3 regions of the Pseudarthrobacter sp. BIM B-2242 genome follow, and region 3 is predicted to be linked to each of the others. Evidence: riboswitches for the same ligand, from Rfam matches in the RefSeq annotation. Region 3 holds a riboswitch; each other region holds the start of a gene.
What was found. Region 3 has a riboswitch for S-adenosylmethionine ahead of IDT60_RS06240 (homoserine O-acetyltransferase). Riboswitches for the same ligand answer to the same signal wherever they lie in the genome.
Positions count from the first base shown of each region.

Region 1: linked by a shared signal. The riboswitch ahead of IDT60_RS18680 (DUF1737 domain-containing protein) and the one ahead of IDT60_RS06240 (homoserine O-acetyltransferase) in region 3 are both predicted to bind S-adenosylmethionine.
Region 2: linked by a shared signal. The riboswitch ahead of IDT60_RS12390 (aminotransferase class V-fold PLP-dependent enzyme) and the one ahead of IDT60_RS06240 (homoserine O-acetyltransferase) in region 3 are both predicted to bind S-adenosylmethionine.

Region 1 is NZ_CP061721.1:4,036,885-4,044,197, forward strand. Features, by position in the region: gene IDT60_RS18670 (acetyl-CoA C-acyltransferase) at 1-467, shown strand, start outside; gene opgC (OpgC domain-containing protein) at 507-2,978, opposite strand; SAM riboswitch class IV at 3,246-3,359, shown strand; gene IDT60_RS18680 (DUF1737 domain-containing protein) at 3,373-3,648, shown strand; gene IDT60_RS18685 (rhodanese-like domain-containing protein) at 3,645-4,055, shown strand; gene IDT60_RS18690 (O-succinylhomoserine sulfhydrylase) at 4,056-5,264, shown strand; gene IDT60_RS18695 (LysR family transcriptional regulator ArgP) at 5,418-6,314, opposite strand; gene IDT60_RS18700 (LysE/ArgO family amino acid transporter) at 6,384-7,007, shown strand; gene IDT60_RS18705 (glycoside hydrolase family 26 protein) at 7,043-7,313, opposite strand, start outside.
Region 2 is NZ_CP061721.1:2,691,302-2,698,614, reverse strand. Features, by position in the region: gene crcB (fluoride efflux transporter CrcB) at 1-132, opposite strand, end outside; gene IDT60_RS12405 (CrcB family protein) at 161-559, opposite strand; gene IDT60_RS12400 (metal-dependent transcriptional regulator) at 578-1,291, opposite strand; gene IDT60_RS12395 (class I SAM-dependent methyltransferase) at 1,323-2,081, opposite strand; gene IDT60_RS12390 (aminotransferase class V-fold PLP-dependent enzyme) at 2,196-3,617, opposite strand; SAM riboswitch class IV at 3,653-3,766, opposite strand; gene hisN (histidinol-phosphatase) at 3,926-4,738, opposite strand; gene rsgA (ribosome small subunit-dependent GTPase A) at 4,793-5,908, opposite strand; gene aroA (3-phosphoshikimate 1-carboxyvinyltransferase) at 5,892-7,289, opposite strand; gene IDT60_RS12370 (DoxX family protein) at 7,296-7,313, opposite strand, start outside.
Region 3 is NZ_CP061721.1:1,358,719-1,366,031, forward strand. Features, by position in the region: gene IDT60_RS06225 (CPBP family intramembrane glutamic endopeptidase) at 1-403, shown strand, start outside; gene IDT60_RS06230 (VOC family protein) at 564-1,202, opposite strand; gene IDT60_RS06235 (bifunctional o-acetylhomoserine/o-acetylserine sulfhydrylase) at 1,407-2,744, shown strand; SAM riboswitch class IV at 2,812-2,926, shown strand; gene IDT60_RS06240 (homoserine O-acetyltransferase) at 2,940-4,055, shown strand; gene IDT60_RS06245 (hypothetical protein) at 4,105-4,593, opposite strand; gene IDT60_RS06250 (winged helix DNA-binding domain-containing protein) at 4,642-5,850, opposite strand; gene IDT60_RS06255 (SGNH/GDSL hydrolase family protein) at 5,871-6,665, opposite strand; gene IDT60_RS06260 (alpha/beta hydrolase) at 6,815-7,313, shown strand, end outside.

The sequences.
Region 1 (7,313 bases), 1.7 Mb from region 3:
ACACCGCCACCATCACCGCCGGGTCCTCCTCGCCGCTGTCCGACGGTGCAGCCGCCGTGGTGGTGGCCAGCAAGGCAGCGGCGGAAGCGGCCGGGCTCAGCTGGATCGCTGAGATCGGCAGCCACGGCCAGACTGCCGGACCAGACGGCTCCCTGCACTCCCAACCTTCCCGGGCCATCGGGCGCGCCCTGAAACTCGAGGGCCTGACCGTGGCAGATCTGGACCTCATCGAGATCAATGAGGCCTTCGCCTCGGTGGTGGTGCAGTCTGCGAAGGACCTGGGGATCGACGCCGAAAGAATCAACGCCGACGGCGGGGCCATTGCCCTGGGACATCCGGTGGGCGCCTCCGGGGCCCGCCTCGTGCTGCATCAGGCCCTCGCCCTGAAACGCCGCGGCGGCGGCACCGGTGTTGTGGCCCTGTGCGGCGGCGGCGGCCAGGGCGAGGCCCTGATCCTTAAGGCCTGACGCCCGGTCAGCGGGCTTAGGGGGTCAGCGGACAGCGGCTCAGGTGGGGATGATGCCGAACAGGACCCGCTTCTTCACCATCACCCAGAGAAGCCCCAGGATGACCGCATAGGCGGCCGTATTGACCAGGATGTCGCCCTGCCGCAGTGCCGGGATGTTGGCGATCACGGCGATGAGCACAACGTGCATGATGAAGACGTACAGCGTGGCCTGCCCCAGCGGAATCAGGAACCAGCCCAGGGCCCGTTCCACCGGCTTCCAGTACGCGGTCAGGAATGCGTAGGCGGCCACCACCAGGACCAGGACGTTGAGGAGCCGGCCGGGGTCCAGGTAGGTGCGGGCAAAAAAGGCGTCGTACATGGCCCGGTAGGCGGTGTCCGGAATGACGGCCAGGCGCAGGTCGAACCCGTTGGCCAGGTAGGGGTTGCACCAGGACAGGAAGGCGAAAACAAACGCCAGCACCGTGGACGCCACCACGACCCAATGATGCGCCGACAGCCAGGCGACGATGCGGCGCCGGTGGTAGCCCGCCACCAGGCCGACCACAAACAGGACCTGCCAGACAAGGAGCGGGAAGGAGTCCTCGAACTGGGAGGGCAGCAGCCTGACCCGGGTGGCAGCACCCGCGGCGTAGATCCCCAGCGTGCCGCCCAGAACCCACAGGGCCTTGCCGCGGTTGAGCGCGGCAAGGATCAGGGGGCTGGCCAGCAGCAGCACCACATAGAGGCCCATCACGTTGAACTGCCAGGGACCGAACTGCAGGAGGACGATGGCGGGCAGGACCTGGGCGGGCACCGGGAACTGCAGGAGAGTTTCCATTCCTGCATACAGGTCATAGGTCCGGCCGGCGGCGTTGTGCCCCGCGCCGCCCGTGCCCTGGTCAACGTAGGTGGTCAGCGCGTCGGTCTGGAAGAAAGGCAGCAGCGAGAGCAGGAAGACACCGATGAGGACCGCGAGGGCGGTGACGTACAGCTTTCCGGCCCGGCGGGACGTCAGATCCACCACCTTGCCGAAATCGTCCTTCACCCTCGGCCCGTACACCATCCCCACCACCAAACCGGAGAACAGCACAAACAGCTCTGCGCCGGAAACGAACCCCACCGTCTCCTGGGTCAGCAGCTGGAAAAGCGATGTCATGCCCAGGTGGTTGACCACCACAAAAACAATGGCCAGGCCCCGGAGGAGGTCCACCCGGGAATCCCGCTTGGACGGGTCCCCGTAGCCCCAGCCGGAAATCACGCCTACGCGCCGTGGCAACTGCCACAAGGCAATCAGGAGGATCACCATGGCCGCCCCGACACTCCAGGCAGCAGGCCCGGCCAGGGAATTGGCCTGCGTAGCCTGCTGCCCTCCGCTCACAACAGTGACCGGGCCGGTGGTCAGGCCGGACGCGGCCAGACTGTCGCCGGCAGCCTGCGCGATGCCGGCGTTGCCGGTAATTCGCCAGTCGATGCTGACCACCCCGGTATCACGGGTGCTGGTCCGTTCGTCCCAGACGACGGCGGCGATCCGGTCGAATTCGTCCGCTGTGGCGGCCGCGAGGGTCTGGTCCCACCAGGCCCCCTTGATGTCCGCTTCCGCAGCACCGCCTGCAACAGGGCTGTAAAAGGCGGCCGTCTGCAGGAGCATAGGTTTGTCCCGGCCGGCGGCGTATGTGGCGTAGAAATTTTCGCTCCCTGCCTGCGTCACCATCGCGGTGAGCTCACCGCCGGCGGGGAGGGTATTGACGGCGGCCTTGCCGCCGGTGTCATCGTGATAGGCCGTCAGCCCCACCCACTCCACCGCGTCATCGCCGGGGTAGTAGGGCGCGTATGCTGCGTCTGCACCGTTCCAGCTTCCGTCCCCGTTGGTGTCCAGCAGGGCGTATCCCTCGGACCCGGCGGCGGGGGCGTCCCGGTGGCGTTCAAACGGGTAGTCCCGCCCAAGGTACGGCTGCCACACCATCACGGTGCCGGCGTCGTCCGCGGTTTTGAACTCCGCAGCAATGGTGCGGAACGCTTCCTTGTAGGCGGCCGGCTGCTGACCCCACTCCACCCAGCTTGAGTTCATATCGGGGGCGAACCGGATCAGCAGCGTGCCCCGGAAAGCAGAGGCCAGCTCCTTAGCCTTGGCCGCGAAGGCCCCTGCGGCTGCGGCATCCACCTGGCCCAGCGCCATGGAGGGGCGCACGGTGAGCATGGCATGGGCGCCCTGCCCTGCAGCCTGGCCAAAGAAGTCCCGGACGTTCTGTTCCTCCCCGGACCGCACGGGCAGCGAGATCTCGTGGTCAAGCAGCGCGGGCGAAGCCCCCAGCCGCTCGGCAAATCCCGCCGCCGAGTCCTCGCCCCATTCAAGGACAGCTCCGAGCAGGGGTTTGCCCTCCTCCGGCTCAGGCCGGGCCGCGTGGACCGGGCCCGCGGAGAACAGGCTGATCAGGAGGAGCACGGCTGCAACAAGGGCGGCCGGCAAAGTGCTCCGTACGCCGGGCACGGCCGACGGCGGCACGCCCCTGTTTGCGAAGAGTGTTGGCATAGCGGTGTGGACCCTCCCCCAGGACGGCTTTTGTGCTGACGGCCGGTGCCGCCGCAGAAACTCTATCGGTCTTCGCAGGTGTGCCTGCTGATCGTCACCGCACCGCTGCCAAGTTCGGCGTGCCACGCTCCTGCCACAAGGTTCACGCCGTGTTCCCGATGCCTCGATTGTCCGGCCCCCTGGCCGGGGCTGGAGGCCCCGGATTGGTTACGGAACATGACGACGGCGGCGGTGCAGCCGGGTGCCCCGGATGTTACGTTTTTGGGGAGTAATGAGAACCGGCGCCAAGCCCTGACTGGCCGGTCGGCAACCCTCCCTTTCGCGGCGGGGTGCCTCAGGTGAATACTCGGCATATCGACATTCGAGCTGCAAGCGTGAGAGAAGGAGATCCGTCGTGTCTGACGCACCTGCCCCTGAAGAAAAACTGTCGTACCGGCTTGTGACCGGGCCGGATGACAGGTCCTTCTGTGAACGGATTTCCACGGCCCTGGCCGAAGGGTATGTCCTGCACGGCAGCCCGGCCGCGACGTCCAACGGCGGCCAGGTGATCGTCGCGCAGGCACTTATCCTCCCGTCGGCCATCGCCAGCGCGGATGCCGCCGTCGCCACCGCCGTGGATGACCTGTCCGCCAGCGAGGACCTCGAGTTCGACGGCGAGGGCCACGCATGAGCTACGCCGGAGACCTCACCCCGCACGAAGCGTGGGCCAAGCTGGAGCAGGGCGCCATTTTGGTGGACGTCCGCACCGAAGGCGAATGGGCGCACATCGGCATTCCGGACACAAAGGCCACGGACAACGATCCCCTGTTCATTCCATGGACGTTCGCCGGCGGCATCCCCAACGCCGACTTCATCACCGACCTCACGCAGCAGGCCCCCGAGGACAGCGCAACGGAACTGCTGTTCATCTGCCGCTCGGGCCAGCGCTCCGTCGCCGCCGCCATTGCAGCGACGCAGGCAGGGTTCACGTCCTACAACGTCCTGGAGGGTTTTGAAGGTGTGCCGGACCGTTACGGCGAGCGCACCGTCAACGGCTGGAAGAACAGCGGCCTGCCCACCAACCTGGGAAGCCGCTAGATGACCTTCAACGAAGAGGCCGCCGGCTGGAGCGCCGACACGCAGGCAGTCCGCGGCGGCCTGGACCGCACCAACTTCCAGGAAACCACCGAGCCGGTCTTCCTGAACTCCGGCTTTGTCTACGAGTCCGCGGCCGCGGCCGAGCGCGCCTTCACCGGCGAAGACGAACGGTTTGTCTACTCCCGGTACGGCAACCCGTCAGTGGCCACCTTCCAGGAGCGCCTCCGCCTGCTTGAAGGCACCGAAGCGTGCTTCGCGACGGCGTCGGGCATGTCAGCGGTATTCACCGCCCTGGGTGCCCTGCTGGCTGCCGGGGACCGCGTGGTTGCTGCGCGTTCCCTGTTCGGCTCCTGCTTTGTGATCCTGAACGAGATCCTGCCGCGCTGGGGTGTGGAGGCCGTGTTTGTGGACGGGCCCGACCTGGACCAGTGGCGCGAAGCCCTGTCGGAACCCACTACTGCCGTGTTCTTCGAATCGCCGTCCAACCCCATGCAGGAGATTGTGGACATCGCCGCGGTCAGCGAGCTGGCGCACGCCGCCGGGGCCACCGTCGTCGTCGACAATGTCTTTGCCACTCCCCTGCTGCAGCGCTGCGGGCCGTTCGGCGCGGACGTGATTGTGTACTCCGGCACGAAGCACATCGACGGCCAGGGCAGGGTCCTGGGCGGCGCCATCCTGGGAACCAAGGAATTCATCGACGGCCCGGTCAAGCAGCTCATGCGTCACACCGGCCCGGCCCTCTCCGCGTTCAATGCCTGGGTGCTCACCAAGGGCCTGGAAACCATGTCGCTCCGCGTGAACCACTCCTCCGCCTCCGCGCTGCGGCTGGCCGAGTGGCTCGAACAGCAGCCGGCCGTCAGCTGGGTCAAGTACCCGCTGCTGAAATCACATCCCCAGTACGAGCTCGCGGCCAGGCAGATGAAGGCCGGCGGCACAGTGCTCACCCTCGAACTTGCCGCGACGGGCGGCCGCTCGGGCAAGGATGCCGCCTTCGCGCTGCTGGACGCCCTGCGGATCATCGACATCTCCAACAACCTGGGCGACGCCAAGTCGCTCATCACCCATCCGGCCACTACCACCCACCGCGCCATGGGCCCCGAAGGCCGTGCGGCCATCGGGCTCAGCGACGGTGTGGTGCGCCTGTCCGTGGGCCTGGAGGATGTGGACGACCTCATCGGCGACCTCGAACAGGCGCTGAAGCAGGTCTAGGGGCGGGCCGCGCCGGGTGGCTCACCGTCGCGCCGGATTTCGAGCCGCACGGCCACCCATCTCAGCCGTGACTTTGATCGAGCCAAAGCCTTTCCGGAACGCCGCCGCTCCCGGCCCGCCTATGGCGGGCGTGTGGTGCTGCTGACCGGAGGCTCAGGGTTGGCGGAGCTGCGTGGATGCCGTCTCACGCACGGCGCCGGTCAGCTGGTTGAGCACCGGAGAGTCGATCTTCCAGCGTTGCCAGTAGAGCGCAACATCAACCGGTTTCCCGGGCGCAAGCTCCACGAGGCCCCCCTTCCCGACGTCGGCCATGCACTGCTGCTCCGGCAGCAGCCCCCACCCCAGACCCAGCCGGATGGCCTGCGCGAACTCGCCCGACGACGGCACATAGTGCCGCGGCGCTGCCAGGTCCGCGCCCGTCAGGCTACGGAAGAAACCGGTCTGCAGATCGTCCTTGCGGTCGAAGTCCACCACCGGCGCCCGGCTGCCGGCTGCCAGCCCGGGGCCGCCCGGCCACCAGCGCCGCACATAGCCCGGGCTCGCCACCGCCCGGTAGCGCAGGGCGCCCAGCGGCTGGACGCTGCAACCCTGGACGGGCTCCGGCGTTGCGGTGACGGCAGCCATCACCGCTCCGGTGCGCAACAGCCGTGCTGAATGCTGTTCGTCTTCCCGGTGGAGTTCAAAGCAGGTGCCGAGGTCGGGGGGAAGGCTGGCCAGCGCCTGCAGGAACCAGGTGGATAAGGAGTCGGCGTTGACCACCAGCGGGATGGGCGAGCCGGGTGTGGCCACGGTGCCGTCGAGCTCCTGCCGGGCATCCCATTCCAGCTGCCGCACCTGCCGGGCAAACCGCAGCACGGCCTCGCCGGCGGTGGTGGGGCGGACCGGGCTGGTGCGCTGCAGGAGGATCTGGCCGGCTGCATCCTCCATCGCCTTCAGCCGCTGCGAGACGGCCGACGGCGTGACGTACAGGCTGCGGGCGGCCGCTTCCAGGGTGCCTTCTTCCACCACCGCGGCGAACGTCCGAAGCTGCTCCAGCTGAAAGGACTTCATTAGCATTCCTTAATAGAAGTAAGAATATTTAGCTGGTCTAATTCTATGCCCCGCCCTAAATTGGAGGACATGGACTTCGCAGGACTGCTGGCACCGGCCGCGCTCGGCTTCGGCACAGGGCTCGCCCTCATTGTTGCCATCGGCAGCCAGAACGCCTTTGTGTTGCGGCAGGGTATCCGCGGCGAGCATGTGGCCGCCGTCGTCATCGTCTGCGGCGTTTCCGATGCGGTCCTCATCGCCGCGGGCATCGCCGGGGTAGGGGCATTGCTGCAGGCCAACCCGGTCATCGTGGATGTGGTCCGGTTCGCCGGAGCCGCGTTCCTGGTGGCGTACGGCGTCATGGCCGCACGCCGGGCAGTGCGTCCGGGCACCCTCACGGCATCAGGACGGCAGACCGCCGTCGGCCTTGGCACTGCCCTGAGCACGGTGCTGGCCCTGACCTGGCTCAACCCCCACGTTTATTTGGACACGGTCCTGCTGCTGGGATCGGTGGCCAACCAGCAGGCGCAGGACCTGCGCTGGTGGTTCGGCGCGGGCGCAATCGCCGCCAGCCTTGCCTGGTTCAGCGCCCTGGGATTCGGGGCCCGAATCCTGCGGCCCTTCTTTGCGAAGCCTTCCTCGTGGCGCGTCCTCGACGGCTTCGTCGCGGTGGTAATGCTCACGCTGGGGATCCGGCTGGCGGTAGGCGCCTGAGCGGCTCGGCTGGCTGCGGGCGGCTGGCTGCGCGGCTACCGCCGGGCGGCCAGCGCCGCGGCGAGAGCCGAGGCTGAGGCGGGGCTGCTGTCAATCCGCCAGTCCGTCTCCTTGGTGAAGTTGAACCAGACAAACCCGGTGACATCCGGCTGCGAGCGCAAGTATGAAACCAGGGCCGTGTTCCAGTCCGGCTTGTTCCCGCCGGCCTCAGCGCTAGCCGTCTCCGTAATAATGATCGGCTTGCCCGGTGCGATGGTGCGGAGCTGTGCCAGGTGCGGTCCGAACAGGGAAGACGGCATTTGCCAG
Region 2 (7,313 bases), 1.3 Mb from region 3:
CGTGACGTTGACCAGCAGCGTGGCCCACGGCCAGTGCCGCCGTTGCGTACGGTGCGCGAACCAGCTGTCGACGGCGAAACGCACCAGGGCGCCCGCCACACCGAATACTCCCACCAGGAGCGCGCCAATCACCGTATCGCCCCCGTCACCAGCACGCCCGTCACGACGCCACCCGGTCAGCCACACGCCGGCCCGTCCGCCAGCCACCGGCCGCGGCACCCAGGCCGAGCAGCAGGGACAACCCCAGGTAGGCAAGCCACGCCGGATGCTCGCCGGCACGCGCCAGCTGGTCGATCGAAAAAACTACGGCCGAGAACGTCGTGAAGGATCCCAGCAGCCCTGGCCCCAGCCCGGCACGAAGCCAGAAGGAAGTGTGTGGGCGGGCGATCCACAACGTGGTGAGGGTGGCCAGGACAAAACTTCCGGCAACGTTGATGCCCAACGTGGTCCAGGGGACGGCTCCCGGAAGGTCAGGGAAGGCGAGCCCCAGGCCGTAGCGGAGTTCGGTCCCGGCAAACCCGCCTACTGCCACGGCGAGCCAGGCACGCCAGCCCGGCATGGCGCCAGCCTGCTTCACTCAGCTGTCACCGATGGTGCAGCCGGCGTGGGGCCGGTCGCTGTGGACCCAGAGGGCAGCGGTGATTTCATCGGCGAGATCGTAGTCCCTCGTCCTGCCTGCGCTGCTGATCCGTACCACCAATGCGCCGCCGAATGGTTTGCGGCCCACAACCTCCACATCGGCGTCGAGATCGATTTCCTCGGCGGCGAGATACCGGAGCAGGTCCGGGTTCTCATCGCTGATCCTGGTGATCCGGCCCGTGTGCCCGGTGTCCAGTTCGCCCAGCAGCTGCGCCTCGGGCATCAGGACTGCCCCGTCCGCCGTCGGAATCGGATCCCCGTGGGGGTCGCGCTTCGGGTTTCCCAGTTTCGCCGCCATGCGCTCAATAAAGGTGTCCGACACCGCATGCTCAAGATGCTCGGCTTCATCATGGACCTCATCCCAGCTGTAGCCGAGTTCCTGGACGAGGTAGGTCTCAATGAGGCGGTGGCGGCGGACCATGGACAACGCCAGCCTGATGCCTGAAGCCGTGAGAGTGATGGCGCTGTAGGGTTTGTGGTCCACCAGGCCCTGGTCTTTGAGCTTGCGGACCATTTCCGAGACCGAGGAGTTTGCCACGCCGAGGCGCTGGGCCAGCTGCGAGGACGTGATGGGTTTGTCCTGCCACTCCGTGAAGCCGTAGATGACCTTGACGTAGTCCTCGATGGAGGAAGAGGGTGCGCTGGTCTTCACGGTTCCAAGCCTACCCGTTGGCCTCCAGCACTCACGCTTTGCGTGCCCGCCACGTCAGGGTCAGGTACGGCAGGGCGATGAGGTCCTGGGCGTTATGTCCCAGGTGCTCGTGCAGGTACCAGTCGAGGTTGGCCAGCACCTTGTTCCGGGTGGCCTCGCCTGCCCGCAGATAGTAGCTGCGCGACTTGGTCAGCTCAACGATGTCCGCTGTGCTGAGGCTGTCCTCCCAACGGGTCATGTGGCTTTCGAGGCCGTCGAATTCCAGGCCCACCACCGGCCGGAAGCCCGGCTTGTAGACGTCTCCTGCATGCATGATGCGCGACAACCTGTGCACCCACGGCACTGACGTATCCAGCTGGTTCCAGATCAGTCCCAAGGTTCCGCCCGGCCTGAGGATACGTGCAAGTTCCGTGCTGGCTGGCAGCGGATCGCACCAGTGCCAGGCCTGGGCAACGCTGACGACGTCGAACGCTGAGTCAGGCAGGCCGGTCGCCTCTGCGGTTCCCGGAGTTGCCGCGATCTCCGGATAATGCGCGCGGAGCTGTTCGAGCATATCGGCGGAGGGATCCACGGCTGCAACGCTCAGGCCCCGCTCCAGCAGGAGGGCGGCGAACTTGCCGGTTCCTGCTCCCACATCAACGGCATCACGCGCGCCTGACGGGACCAGCCAGTCCGCTGAATCGGCAGGGTAGCCGGGACGGACGCGCTGGTAGTGTTCGCCGCCGTCCTGGAAGCTCTGTGCGAGCTCCAGGCGGCGTCCGTGGTCAAGCCTGGGGCCACCCCGTGCCACGTGAGGCCTCCTTCAACTGATCACCATGGGTTTCCTTCGAATTTACCGCATGGCGGGGCAGCACCAGTCAGGGGCCGGAGCACTCACCCCGGGAACAACTCAGTCCGCAAACGCTCAGTCGTCCAGGCAAGGGGCCGCGCCGGCGGTGCCGGGCGTGTTGGGAGCCCAGTGGGGGTATACACGGGTGTCGTTGGCCGGAACCCAGCGGCCCGAATCCACCACATAGTCCCAGCCCAGGCCCGTGCGGCGGAGCTGTTCCAGGCCGGCGAGGAGCCGCTGGGCATCCTCCAGCCGGGAGCCCACACCGAAGCTGGCGCGCAGCGAACCGGACGGCAGGCCGAGGCGCTTCAGCAGCGGGTGCGCGCAGAAGCGGCCGTCCCGCAGGCCCACGCCGTGCTCGGCCGACAGATACGCGGCAACCAGTCCGGCGTCGTAACCGGCCACCGAGAAGTTCACCACGCCGATGGTGCCGGTGCCGGGGTCGGTGTCCGAGAAGATCTGGTGGACCGTCACACCGTCGATCTTTTGCAGCCCGTCCACCAGGTAGGACCGGATGCCCGCCTCATGGGCGTGCCAGCGGTCCTGGTCCAGCGACGCGATGACCTGCGTGGCGCGGGCCAGCGTGGCCGCACCCAGGACGTTGGGGGAGCCGCCCTCGTGGCGGGCCGGGCCGGTGGCCCAGCTGACGCCGTCGAGCCTTGCCTCACGGACGGCGCCGCCGCCTGCCAGGTGCGGGGTGCCGGCGTCGAGCCAGTCGGTGCGGCCCACCAGGACGCCCGCACCGAACGGCGCGTAGAGCTTGTGGCCGGAGAAGGCGAGGTAGTCCACGTCGTCGGCACTGATATTGATGCGCCGGTGCGGTGCGAGCTGCGCCGCATCCACCACGATGCGCGCACCGTACTCGTGCGCCAGGGCGGCGAGGGTGCGGACGGGCAGGATTTCGCCGGTGACGTTGGAGGCGCCCGTGACAGCGAGCAGGCTGACCTGGCCCTGCTGCAGTTCGGTACGGAGCGCCTCGACGGTCCCCGCGATGGTGGGTGCCGCTACAACGCTGCGGTGCGGTACTCCCTGCCACGGCAGGAGGTTGGCGTGGTGCTCGATATCGAGGTAGAGGACGTCGCCGGCGGGGCGTCCCTCCGTGTGCGGCAGGCACCCGGCGAGCAGGTTCAGCGAATCTGTGGTGTTCCGGGTGAAGATGACAGAATCGTCGGAGCGGCCGCCCACAAAATCCCGGACGATGTTGCGGGCGTTTTCATACACCGACGTGCTGATCTGCGATGCGTAGCCGGCCCCGCGGTGAACGCTGGCGTAGAACGGCAGGATCTCGTTGAGGTAGGCCGAGACCACCGAAAGGGCGGGGGCAGATGCACCGTAGTCCAGGTTGGCGTAGCGGACGTGGCCGCCCTGGATCAGCGGGGCCTGGATTTCGGCGCCGGTGACGGCGGAAAGGGGGCGTCCCGCAATGGCGGCCAGCTCGCTGGAAATGGCTGCGCTGGTGGTGTTCTGGATGGCGGGGGAGACGGTGGCAGTTGTCACGGAGACCTCACTTGAAAAGGACTCCCGATACCGGGAATCCGCGCTTGCCGGGTCCGTTCCGGACCGGCCTGGTCGTCACCCGGGGCACCCCGCCGCGAATGGAGGGTTGCCGGCCAGCAAACCGGGGTTTAGCGCTGGCACTCGTGACCTGTTAAAGAGCGTAGGACATCGCCGCCGCCGTCGAAAAGCCCAGCCCAATGTTAAGTACTTTGTTACGCGCATTCCGGAATTGGCGGATTAGCCGAAGATGCAAGCGGCGGGCACCCCCAAAAGGAGGTACCCGCCGTCGATAATTCGCAATTCCTTGCCTACAACAGATCGTCCAGGCTCGGGTTAAGCCGTTTGAGGACCTCGGAGTGCAGGATCGAGTTCGTGGCAAGCGCGTTGCCGCCGAACGGGCCGTCCTGCCCCTCCAGCGAGGTGAAGCGGCCGCCGGCCTCCACCACAATGGGCACCAAGGCCGCCATGTCGTACAGGTTCAGCTCCGGCTCGCAGGCGATATCCACCGAGCCCTCCGCCACCATGCAGTAGGACCAGAAATCGCCATACGCACGGGTGCGCCAGACGTCCTCGGTCAGGCCCAGGAATTCGTCAAGGTTGCCGCGTTCCTTCCAGCCGCCCAGGCTCGAGTAGGACAGCGAGGCGTCGGCAAGGTTGGACACGTTCGAGACACGAAGTCGGGTTGCAGCGGCGAGGGACCGGCCCATATACGCGCCCGCACCCTTTGCGGCCCACCAGCGTTTGCCCAGCGCGGGTGCACTGACCACCCCGACGACGGGTTCACCCTCGTCCACGAGGGCGATCAGGGTAGCCCACACGGGGACGCCCCGGACAAAGTTCTTGGTGCCGTCGATCGGATCAATGATCCACCGGCGTGATCCGTGTCCGGAGCTGCCGAATTCCTCACCGAGCACGGCGTCCCGGGGACGGGAACGGGACAGCTGGCCGCGAATGGCCTCCTCGGCCGACTTGTCCGCATCAGTGACTGGCGTCAGGTCCGGCTTGGTTTCGATGTGCAGGTCCAGCGCCTTGAAGCGGCTCATGGTCTGGTCATCCACGGAATCAGCCAGCACATGGGCCAGGCGGAGGTCATCGTTGTAGCTCGAAGCGGATTGGATCATGGTTCCAAACTACCGTCTAACGGCGGCGTGGTTGGGGAGGTCAGCTTCCTGGCGCTAGCTGATGCTGCCCAGTTCCTTGGTTTCCTGGCCTTCCAGCCGCGGGTCCGAGCCCAGCAGCCGCCGCAGGGACGTAAGACGGGCCGGTCCGGTGGGACCGGCCTTCCCCTCGGCCACCCACGAGTCCAGCCCGCAGTTGACGGCGGCGGCGTTGTGTTTGCAGCCCCGCTCGCAGGCATCCGTGCCCGGTTCCAGGTCCGGGAAGGACCGCAGGATCCGGTCCGGGTCCACGTGCGCCAAGCCGAACGAACGGATGCCTGGGGTGTCGATGATCCAGCTGCCCGCAGGCGCGCCCGTCAGTTTCAGGGCAAGGGCCGACGACGATGTGTGGCGGCCGCGGCCGGTCACCGCGTTCACGCCACCGGTCGCCCGTTCGGCGCCGGTAAGTGCGTTGACCATGGTGGACTTGCCCACGCCGGAATGGCCCAGCATGACCGACACCTTGCCCTCGAGGTACGCGCGGAGCTGCGAAACTGCATCACTGTTCAGGCGGGCCGAGAGGCCGTCATCGGAGCGGGCATCGATGCCCGAGGCCGCGGAGTCCGACGTGCGGCTGATGATTACCGGGAAGTCCAGGTGCTCATAGTTGGACAACAGTTCGGCGGGATCCTTGACGTCCGCTTTGGTGACGAGCAGCAGCGGCTCAATGCCGGCGTCGTACGCGGCCACCAGGGCGCGGTCGATAAACCCGGTGCGCGGCTCCGGGTTCGCGGCGGCCACCACCACAACCAGCTGATCGGCGTTGGCCACCACCGCACGCTCGATCGGATCCGTGTCATCGGCGCTGCGCCGCAGCAACGTGCGGCGGTCCTGGATCCGGACCAGCCGGGCCAGGGTGTCGGGCTCGCCGGAGACGTCCCCCACCAGGGACACGAAGTCGCCGGCCACCACGGGGGACCGGCGCAGTTCCCGGGCCCGCGCTGCGATGATGATCCGCTCATCGCCCGAGTCCTCGCCCACGACGGCGGTGTAACGGCCCCGGTCCACGGTAATGATGCGGCCCGTGACGGCGTCGTCGTGGCTGGGGCGGTCTTTGGTGCGGGGCCTTGAACCCTTTTTGCTGGGCCGGATCCGGACGTCGGATTCGTCCCAGGAATCAGTGCTGCGGGCCACCGCTGAAACCTTCCGCTCCGTCACCGGACGCGTTGCCCTGCGCCAGCATGTCGGCCCACATCTGCGGGAACTCCGGCATGGTCTTGGCGGTGGTGGCGATGTCCTGCACTTCGATGCCCGGCACGGCCAGGCCCAGGATGGCTCCGGCTGTGGCCATCCGGTGGTCCGCGTACGTGTGTACGACGCCGGCACGCAGCGTGGCCGGGCGGATCACCAGTCCATCGCTGGTTTCCTCGGCGTCGCCGCCGAGCCGGTTGATTTCGGTGACCAGGGCTGCCAGCCGGTCCGTCTCGTGGCCGCGCAGATGGGCGATGCCGGTCAGCCGGGATGGTCCGCTGGCCAAGGCACAAAGGGCCGCCAGCGTGGGCGCGAGCTCGCTGGTCTCGTGAAAATCAGCGCCCTTGATCTCAGGGCCGCCTGTCACTGTCAGTACGCCGTCAGTCAGGCTGACGGTCGCGCCCATGTCCGCCAGGATGCTGCGCCAGAGATCCCCGACCTGGGTAGTTCCTGTGGGCCAGTTCGGGATCCTCACAGTACCCCGTGTGGCCAAAGCCGCGGCCAGGAACGGACCCGCGTTGGAGAGGTCCTGTTCTATCCGCTGGTCAAAGGCACGGATGGGTCCGGGGGACACCATCCAGTGGTTGGGGACGGAATCGTCCACCGACACACCCGCGCCGCGCAGGACCGCCACCGTCATGTTGATGTGGTCCAGGCTGGGCACCGTGTCACCCGCGTGCTCCAGGTGCAGCCCTTCGGTGAACCGCGCACCCACCAGAAGGAGGGCAGAAACGAACTGTGATGATGCGCTGGCGTCAATCACCAGGTGGCCGCCCCGGACTTCCCCTGTGCCCTCAACGGTGAACGGCAGTGCGGAGGGGGTGCCGCCGTCGCCCGCTGTCACGTGCACGCCGAGCCCCTGAAGCGCCTCAATGATGGGGCCCATGGGACGCTTGCGCGCGTGCGGGTCGCCGTCGAAAACGCCGGCACCCTTCCGCAGCGCCGCAAGCGGCGGCACGAAACGCATCACTGTTCCAGCCAGGCCGCAGTCAATGTGCGTCCGTGACGACGGCGCCGCCTGGCTCAGGGGCGTCACCTCAAGGTCCGGCCCGAACGCCCCGTCACCCGGCACCTCGGTAATGGTGGCGCCCAAGTTGCGGAGCGCTTCGATCATCAGGGCGGAGTCGCGGGAATGCAGCGGCGCCCGCAGCCGCGAAGGTCCGTCGGCCAGCGCGGCCAGCACCAGGAACCTGTTGGTCAGCGACTTCGAACCAGGCACCGTGACAGTGGCGTTGATCGGACGGCCAGCAAACGGGGCAGGCCAGTTCGGAACTGTTTCAGTGGAAGGTTGCGGATCAGCTGCGGGCAGGGTGGAACCGGTCATTCGTCCTTACGCCCCCGTTGCGTG
Region 3 (7,313 bases):
CTCCCTCGGCCTTTACGCCGCCGGCCGGGCACTGGGGATCACCACCGCCATCATTCCCAGCGCACTGGACGCCCACTGGTGGACCATTCCGGTCCTGATTCTCTCCGCGCTGCGGCATGCCGTGGTGGAGGAGGTTATTGTGGTGGGCTACCTTTTGGACCGCTTCGGCAAGTTCGGCTGGAGCATGCCCCTGGCCATAGTCACAAGTTCCGTGCTCCGGGGCACCTATCACCTGTATCAGGGCTTCGGGCCGTTCATCGGCAACGTGGTGATGGGGCTGGTGTTCGCCTGGCTGTACACCCGGACCAAGCGGGTGATGCCGCTGGTGATCGCGCACGCACTGCTGGACATCGTGGCGTTTGTTGGCTTCAGCCTGTTCGGCAGGGCAGTGGGCCTGGGCTGACCCAAGGGCTGGCCGGCCCGGACTGATGAGAAGCGGCTCCGGGCTTAAAGCGATTCGGCCGCCGTCAGCGGGTGGCGTCGTTGACACCCGCTGAAGGCGGCCGAAGTTGTTGCCCGGGCGGCGCTGCCCGGGAGAGTAGGGATTCGGTCAGGTGGAACCGTCAGATGGTGACGGCCCCGGTGGCGGTTTCGAAGGTTACGGACAGGATGCCGGGGGTGCCCTTGGGAGCGACCCACTCAACAGCGACGTCCTCCAGCGGCTTCTCCACGGGTTCCCCGAGCCACTCCGTAACGCGCTCGGCAGAGCCGGCGATGGTCAGGCAGCTCATCTTGACGTTGCTTTCGTAAGCATTCGACGGATGGAGGGCGGGGTCGCCTTCCCACTTGAGCATGTACGGAACCTGCGGGTCCGCGATCAGGCCAAGGATGCCGATCTGCTTCCAGATCAGCTCGCGGCCGTCCGGAAACTTGCGGTTGCCGTTGACCGCCGCACGGCCCAGACGTTCCTCGAAGGGGGCGAGATCGTCCACTTCGACGCACCAGCCCATCCAGCCGCCGCCGGCTTCGGACCGTGCCCGGACAGCCTGCCCGAAGGGAGCCTTGTCCGAGGCCGGGTGGTTCAGGACCTCCACAACTTCCAGGTATTTGTGTCCGGCGAGGGGAATGATCATGTTCCGGGTTCCGAAACGGGGGTGCACTCCACCCTTCACGGCTTCAACGCCGAGGGCGGACGAAATACGTTCGGTGGTGGCAACGAGGCCATCTTGTTCACAGGCGTAAGAGACGTGATCCATGCGCATGCCATCATCTTGGCACTTTGTGATGAGCCTCTCAGCTAAGGGTAGCCTTACTGGGATTTTGTGTTGCGGCCGTTGAGGAAAATCCGGCACCGGGACACCGGAGACAGCCTTTTGACCACCTTCGTCACAATCATGTTCCCTGTCGGGAAGTCTTCCTATGCTGAACGCAACCGAGCAGTGCCACACCACGTCAAGGAGCATTGAATGTCGAACGGATGGTCTTTCGAAACCCGCCAGATCCACGCTGGCCAGGAGCCGGACAGCGCCACAGGTGCCCGTGCCCTCCCGATCTACCAGACGACGTCGTTCGTCTTCCCCAGCGCAGAAAGCGCCGCCAACCGCTTTGCCCTTGCCGAGCTTGCGCCGATCTATACCCGCATCGGCAACCCCACGCAGGACGCTGTGGAGCAGCGCATCGCCAGCCTGGAGGGTGGTCTCGCCGCGTTGCTGCTGAGTTCCGGGCAGGCCGCCGAAACGTTTGCCATCCTGAACATTGCCGAAGCAGGGGACCACGTGGTGGCCAGCCCGAGCCTGTACGGCGGCACGTACAACCTGCTGGCGCACACCCTGAAGAAGTTCGGCATCTCCGTGACGTTTGTGGCGGACCCCGACAACCTGGAGCAGTGGCGCGACGCCGTGCAGCCCAACACCAAGCTCTTCTTCGCCGAAGTGGTCTCCAACCCGCGCCAGGACGTGCTGGACATCGAAGGCGTGTCACAGGCCGCCCACGACGCCGGTGTGCCGCTGATCGTGGACAACACCCTCTCCACGCCCTACCTGATCCGCCCCCTCGAATGGGGCGCGGACATTGTTGTCCACTCGGCCACAAAGTACCTGGGCGGGCACGGCTCCGCAATCGCCGGCGTGATCGTGGACTCCGGCAAGTTCGACTTCGGCAAGGACCCCGCACGGTTCCCGGGCTTCAACACCCCCGATCCCACGTACAACGGACTCGTCTATGCCACGGATCTTGGCGCCGGTGGGGCGCTCGGCGCCAACCTGTCCTACATCCTGAAGGCGCGCGTCCAGCTGCTTCGCGACCTCGGTTCGGCAGTGTCCCCGTTCAACGCCTTCCTGATTGCCCAGGGGCTGGAGACGCTCAGCCTGCGCGTGGAACGGCACGTCGCCAACGCCGTCCACGTTGCGCGGTGGCTGGAGGCAAGGGACGACGTCGAATCGGTCGCCTACGCGGGCCTGCCGTCCAGCCCCTGGTACGAACGGGGCCGCAAGTACGGCCCCAAGGGCACCGGCGCGGTGGTGGGGTTCAACCTGGCCGGCGGGGCGGAGGCAGGCAAACGCTTTGTGGACGCCCTGGAGCTCCACTCGCACGTGGCCAATATCGGGGACGTCCGGTCCCTGGTCATCCACCCGGCATCCACCACGCACAGCCAGCTCTCGGCCGGGCAGCAGGCCATCGCGGGTGTGACGCCCGGGCTGGTCCGGCTGTCGGTGGGCATCGAACACATCGACGACATCATCGCCGACCTCGAAGCAGGCTTCCGGGCGGCCAAGGATGCCACCGGGGGCGGGCCCGGGGAGTAATCACCCGAAAGTCACAACCAGTCACACGCTTGGCCATAGGCCGGGGCTGTTTCGTACACTCATGGAAGGTCATGAGTGCCAGCGACAGCCCCGGCTTGCTGGCCGGCAACCCTCTTTCGTGGCGGGGTGCCCCGGGTGAGGACCTGGCCTGCCGGTCAATTGACGGCAGGCAAGCGCGTAGAAGAGGTCCTTTCCATGACGATCACCATCTCCCGAACAGCGGCTCCCGGAAACGGCGTAGTGCGCTATGCCACCGTTGGCGCCCTGCAGCTCGAGGCCGGCGGTTACCTTCCCGAGGTCACCCTGGCGTATGAAACATGGGGAACGCTGAACGCTGACGGCTCCAACGCTGTCCTGATTGAGCATGCCCTGACCGGCAGCACCCACGTGACGCGCGGCGACAGTGACGAGCCCGGTTGGTGGGAACAGCTCGCCGGACCGGGTGCACCAGTGGATACCGACCGGTTCTTTGTGGTCTCGATCAATATTCTGGGCGGCTGCTACGGGTCCACCGGGCCGTCGTCGGAGGCGCCGGACGGAAAACCCTGGGGCTCCCGGTTTCCGCTGGTGACGCTGCGCGATACAACGGCCGCTGAGGCGCGGCTGGCTGACCAGCTGGGCATCCATAGCTGGTTCGCCGTGCTGGGAGGTTCCATGGGCGGAGCCCGTGCCCTGGAGTGGGCAGTCAGTTATCCGGAACGGGTGCAGCGCTGCGCTGTTATTTCCGTGGGGGCCGCGAGCACGGCTGAACAGATCGCCTTCGCCCAGGCCCAGACACTGGCCATCCGCCAGGACATCAATTTCAACGACGGCGACTACTACGGCGGTCCGCTGCCCGAGGACGGACTGGCCCTGGCCCGGCGGATCGCCCACATCACCTACCGCTCCGCGGAGGAATTCGACGGCCGGTTCGGGCGCTCGGCGCAGCTCCCGGAATCGCCGCTTCGAGCCGCAGCGCTGGGGGAGCGCGGCCGCTACCAGGTGGAAAGCTACCTGGACCACCAGGGCAAGAAACTGGTCAGCCGGTTCGACGCCAACAGTTACATCGCCCTGACCGATGCCCTGATGAGCCACGACGTCACCCGCGGACGCGGCTCACTGGACGAGGCGCTCAGCCGCGCTACTGCCAGGTTCTTCGTCGCAGCTGTGGACAGCGACAGGTTGTACTTTCCGTCGCAGTCCCGCGAACTGGCCGATGCGCTGCCGGGTGACGTGGACGTCCACGTCATCGAGGCCCCCATCGGCCATGACGGCTTCCTGACCGAAATCGGCCAGCTGGGCAGTCAGCTGCGGAGCACGTTCCTGGTCTAGGTTCCGGCAGGATTCAGCGTCCTGGCCGGCATCAGCGTCGTGCCCCGGATCAGCCGTTCATGATGTCGGAGCGGCGCTTCATGTATTCCTCCATGGCCAGCTCGCCGTTGCTGTACTGCTGGTCCAGTTCAGCGAGCTTCCGGGCGCGGTAGCCCTGCGGGGCCGACGGCGGCGCAGGAGTTCCCGGGGCAGCGGGCGCCTTGGGTGCTTCTGCCCGCTGGTCGGGGAACTGCTGATCCATGGGCGGAACGGGTTTCATGGGAGGCAGCGGCTCGCTCGGCGGCAGGGGCTGCGGGCTCATGATCTGGCGGAAGCCGCCGCTCATGTAGTCCTGTTGGGTATAGCCGTCGCGGGGCTGCCGGTTTTGCTGTCCCGGGTTTTGGCCGTCCCCGCCGAGACCACCGCCGGGGAACTGGCCGGGGTAACCCCCGGAGAAGCCCTGGCCCTGGTTCCGTTTGTTGACAGACTTCCGGTACATCCGCATCGCCATCGGTATCACAAACGACAGGATGATGATCCAGAAAAACAAGCTGTTCACGGTGTAACGCCTCTCATATGTGTCCTTCCAGCTTAAACCCCGGCGGGCTTAAGTCCCCGGCTTCACCCGGACGGCCGGGATTCCAAGGAATGTTCCATATCGCTCCACGGCGAGTTGCACCGCGCGCTCCACGGCGTTGCTCCGGTCTGAGTCCGGACGCAAGCCCGGTTCCGGCGGATCGAACAGCCGGATGTCCAATTCACAGCGGCCCGGAAACAGGGTGTGCCGCCAGGAGCCGGCCATCCGCCCGTCCAGCAGCACAACGTGCATGGGTGCCCCGCCCAACGGGAACGCCGGGGCGGTACCGCCGAAATAGTGCCGTGTTGACGAATATCCCATCACGTACTCGTCATAGCACTGGATCAGGTCCATCCGCGGGGCTTCACCCGCAGCCCCGCCGTGGTGCGCGTGAACTTCAGTACCCGCCGCCACGTAGTGCACGACGCCGTCAATCACCGCTGTCTCCAAAACCGCCGGAGCCGAGTCGAGGACGCGCGCGAGGCCGTGACGGACATCGGTGGAGGTGAGGCCGGACCAGTTGGCGCAGTCCTTGACCGTGGCGGGACCCCGGCTCGCAAAGTACCGCCGGACAAGCTCGCCGAGGTCCTCGTCCCGGTCCAACGTCCCACCGGGTCCGGCCGGTACGCGCTCGTCGAAATGGGCATACGTCTGTTTCAAGGCGCCACCGGGACTGCGCACGGGCGTTCCGCTGGTCAATACTCCGCTGATCTCGGCGTGCATGATCAGGTAAGCCAGGCCCAGGCCGGTTGCCGAAAACCCGGCACGCTGCAGCTTCTCCGCCAGCTGCTCACGGGTGAGGTGCCGTCCGCCTTGCACGGCGTCGGCCAGCACCCGTCCGCTCCGTTCCGCGGCAGCAGCGTCGATCCCTGTCCGCCGGTATGTGCCGGCATTGATCTGATGGAGCCGGGGTGCTGACAACGCAGTCAGCCAGCGAAGATCATCCCGGTGCACAAAATGCCAGGTTGGCCGCAGAATGTGGGTGCGGAGGATCCGGCCGTCTGACACCGCCTGCTCCACATCCGCTGCGGAGGCGGTCCCGGCCGCCCCGGCAACTCCGTGCCCGCGGGTGCGTTGCGCCAGGCTCCACCGGGCGTAGGGAAACTCCTGCGCCTGGACAGCCAGGAGGTGGCGGACGACATCGTGCGGGAACTGAGCCCGGGACCCTCGCAGCAACTGCGCATGCAGCCGGCGACGCACAGCCTCATCCTGTTGCATGGCCGGTGGCGCATCTGTCACGGGGGATCCTTCGCCTGCGGCTAGCGGCGGGCTCCGGTGGTGCCCAGGGGACCTTCACCGGAACCCAAGGGGACGCCCGGACCAAACACGGGGCCCGGCGTCGGACGTTTTGCCGTGATGCCGTCTCCTGAGGACCGGTTGCGCAGCCGCCGCACCACCCACGGGACAAAGTGGGTGCGGGCCCACACCAAATCGCCGGAGCGGGCCTCCCGCCATGTGCGCTGCGGCAGGGACTTGGGCAGCAGAGGCTCCAGCGTGTGGTTCACATTAAGCGAATCGAGCACCATGGCAGCAATGGTGTGGTGGCCCAGCGGCGAAAAATGCAGGCGGTCCGCATCCCACATCTGCGGATCATTCAGCTGTTTGAGCGACCACATGTCGGCGATGATGGCGTCGTGCCGGGCCGCGACCGTGCGGAGGTTCTCGTTGTAGATGGCCACCTTGCTGCGGATCCGGCCCAGGACAGAGGAACCCGTGTCCGGGCCGTTGAACAGCACTACCGTGGCGCCGCCCATCGCCAGGATCTGGACGACGGAATCAAGCTTCTCGGCGAGGGCATCCGGGTCACCGCCCGGCCGGATGAGGTCGTTGCCGCCGGCCGAAAGTGTCACGAGGTCCGGCTTGAGCGCCAGGCACGGGGCGAGCTGCTGGTCCACGATCTGCTGCAGGAGCCGCCCGCGGACGGCCAGGTTGGCGTAGGCAAAATCTTCCTGGCCACGGCCCAGCTCCTCGGCTACGCGGTCGGCCCAGCCACGGTAACCGCCCGGGCTCGACGGTTCAGGGTCCCCGATGCCCTCCGTAAACGAATCTCCCATGGCTACATAGCGGCTCCACGGGTGGGATTCCGTGGCCGTGTCCGGGGTATACAGGGCTTTCGAGTCAGTCACGGTCCTATCCTGCCTCTTCGTTCGTAAGCTACGCCAACGTAGGTAGTTACCGGTGGGTAACTGTAAGAATGGAAACCATGACTGACGCCCAAGTATTTCCAGCCCCTGTTGTTTTGTGGTCCCGGCCCGAGGACCAGCGCTCCGGACGGCCGCTGCTGGTGCTGCTCCACGGCTATGGCGCCAACGAACAGGACCTCCTGAGCCTGGCGGATATGCTGCCCCAGGAATTTGTTGTTGCCTCGCTCAGGGCGCCGCTGCCCACCGGACCTGGCTTTATGTGGTTCCCGCTGACCGCGTCGGTCGACTACTCCCTCGACGCCGTGAAGGAAGCGGCCAGCTATGTGCAGGACTGGATCGACTCCGTCAAACCCAACCACCCGTCGGTGACGCTGCTCGGCTTCTCCATGGGCATGGCCATGGCCACCACGCTGCTCCGGTACCGGCCCGCGGACTACGCTGCCGTCGTCGGGCTGTCCGGTTTTGTGATCAACGCCGACGGCGATCCTGCCTTCCGGGACAGCGAACTGGACGGATCCGTGCCGCTGTTCTGGGGCCGCGACCAGCAGGACCCCGTGA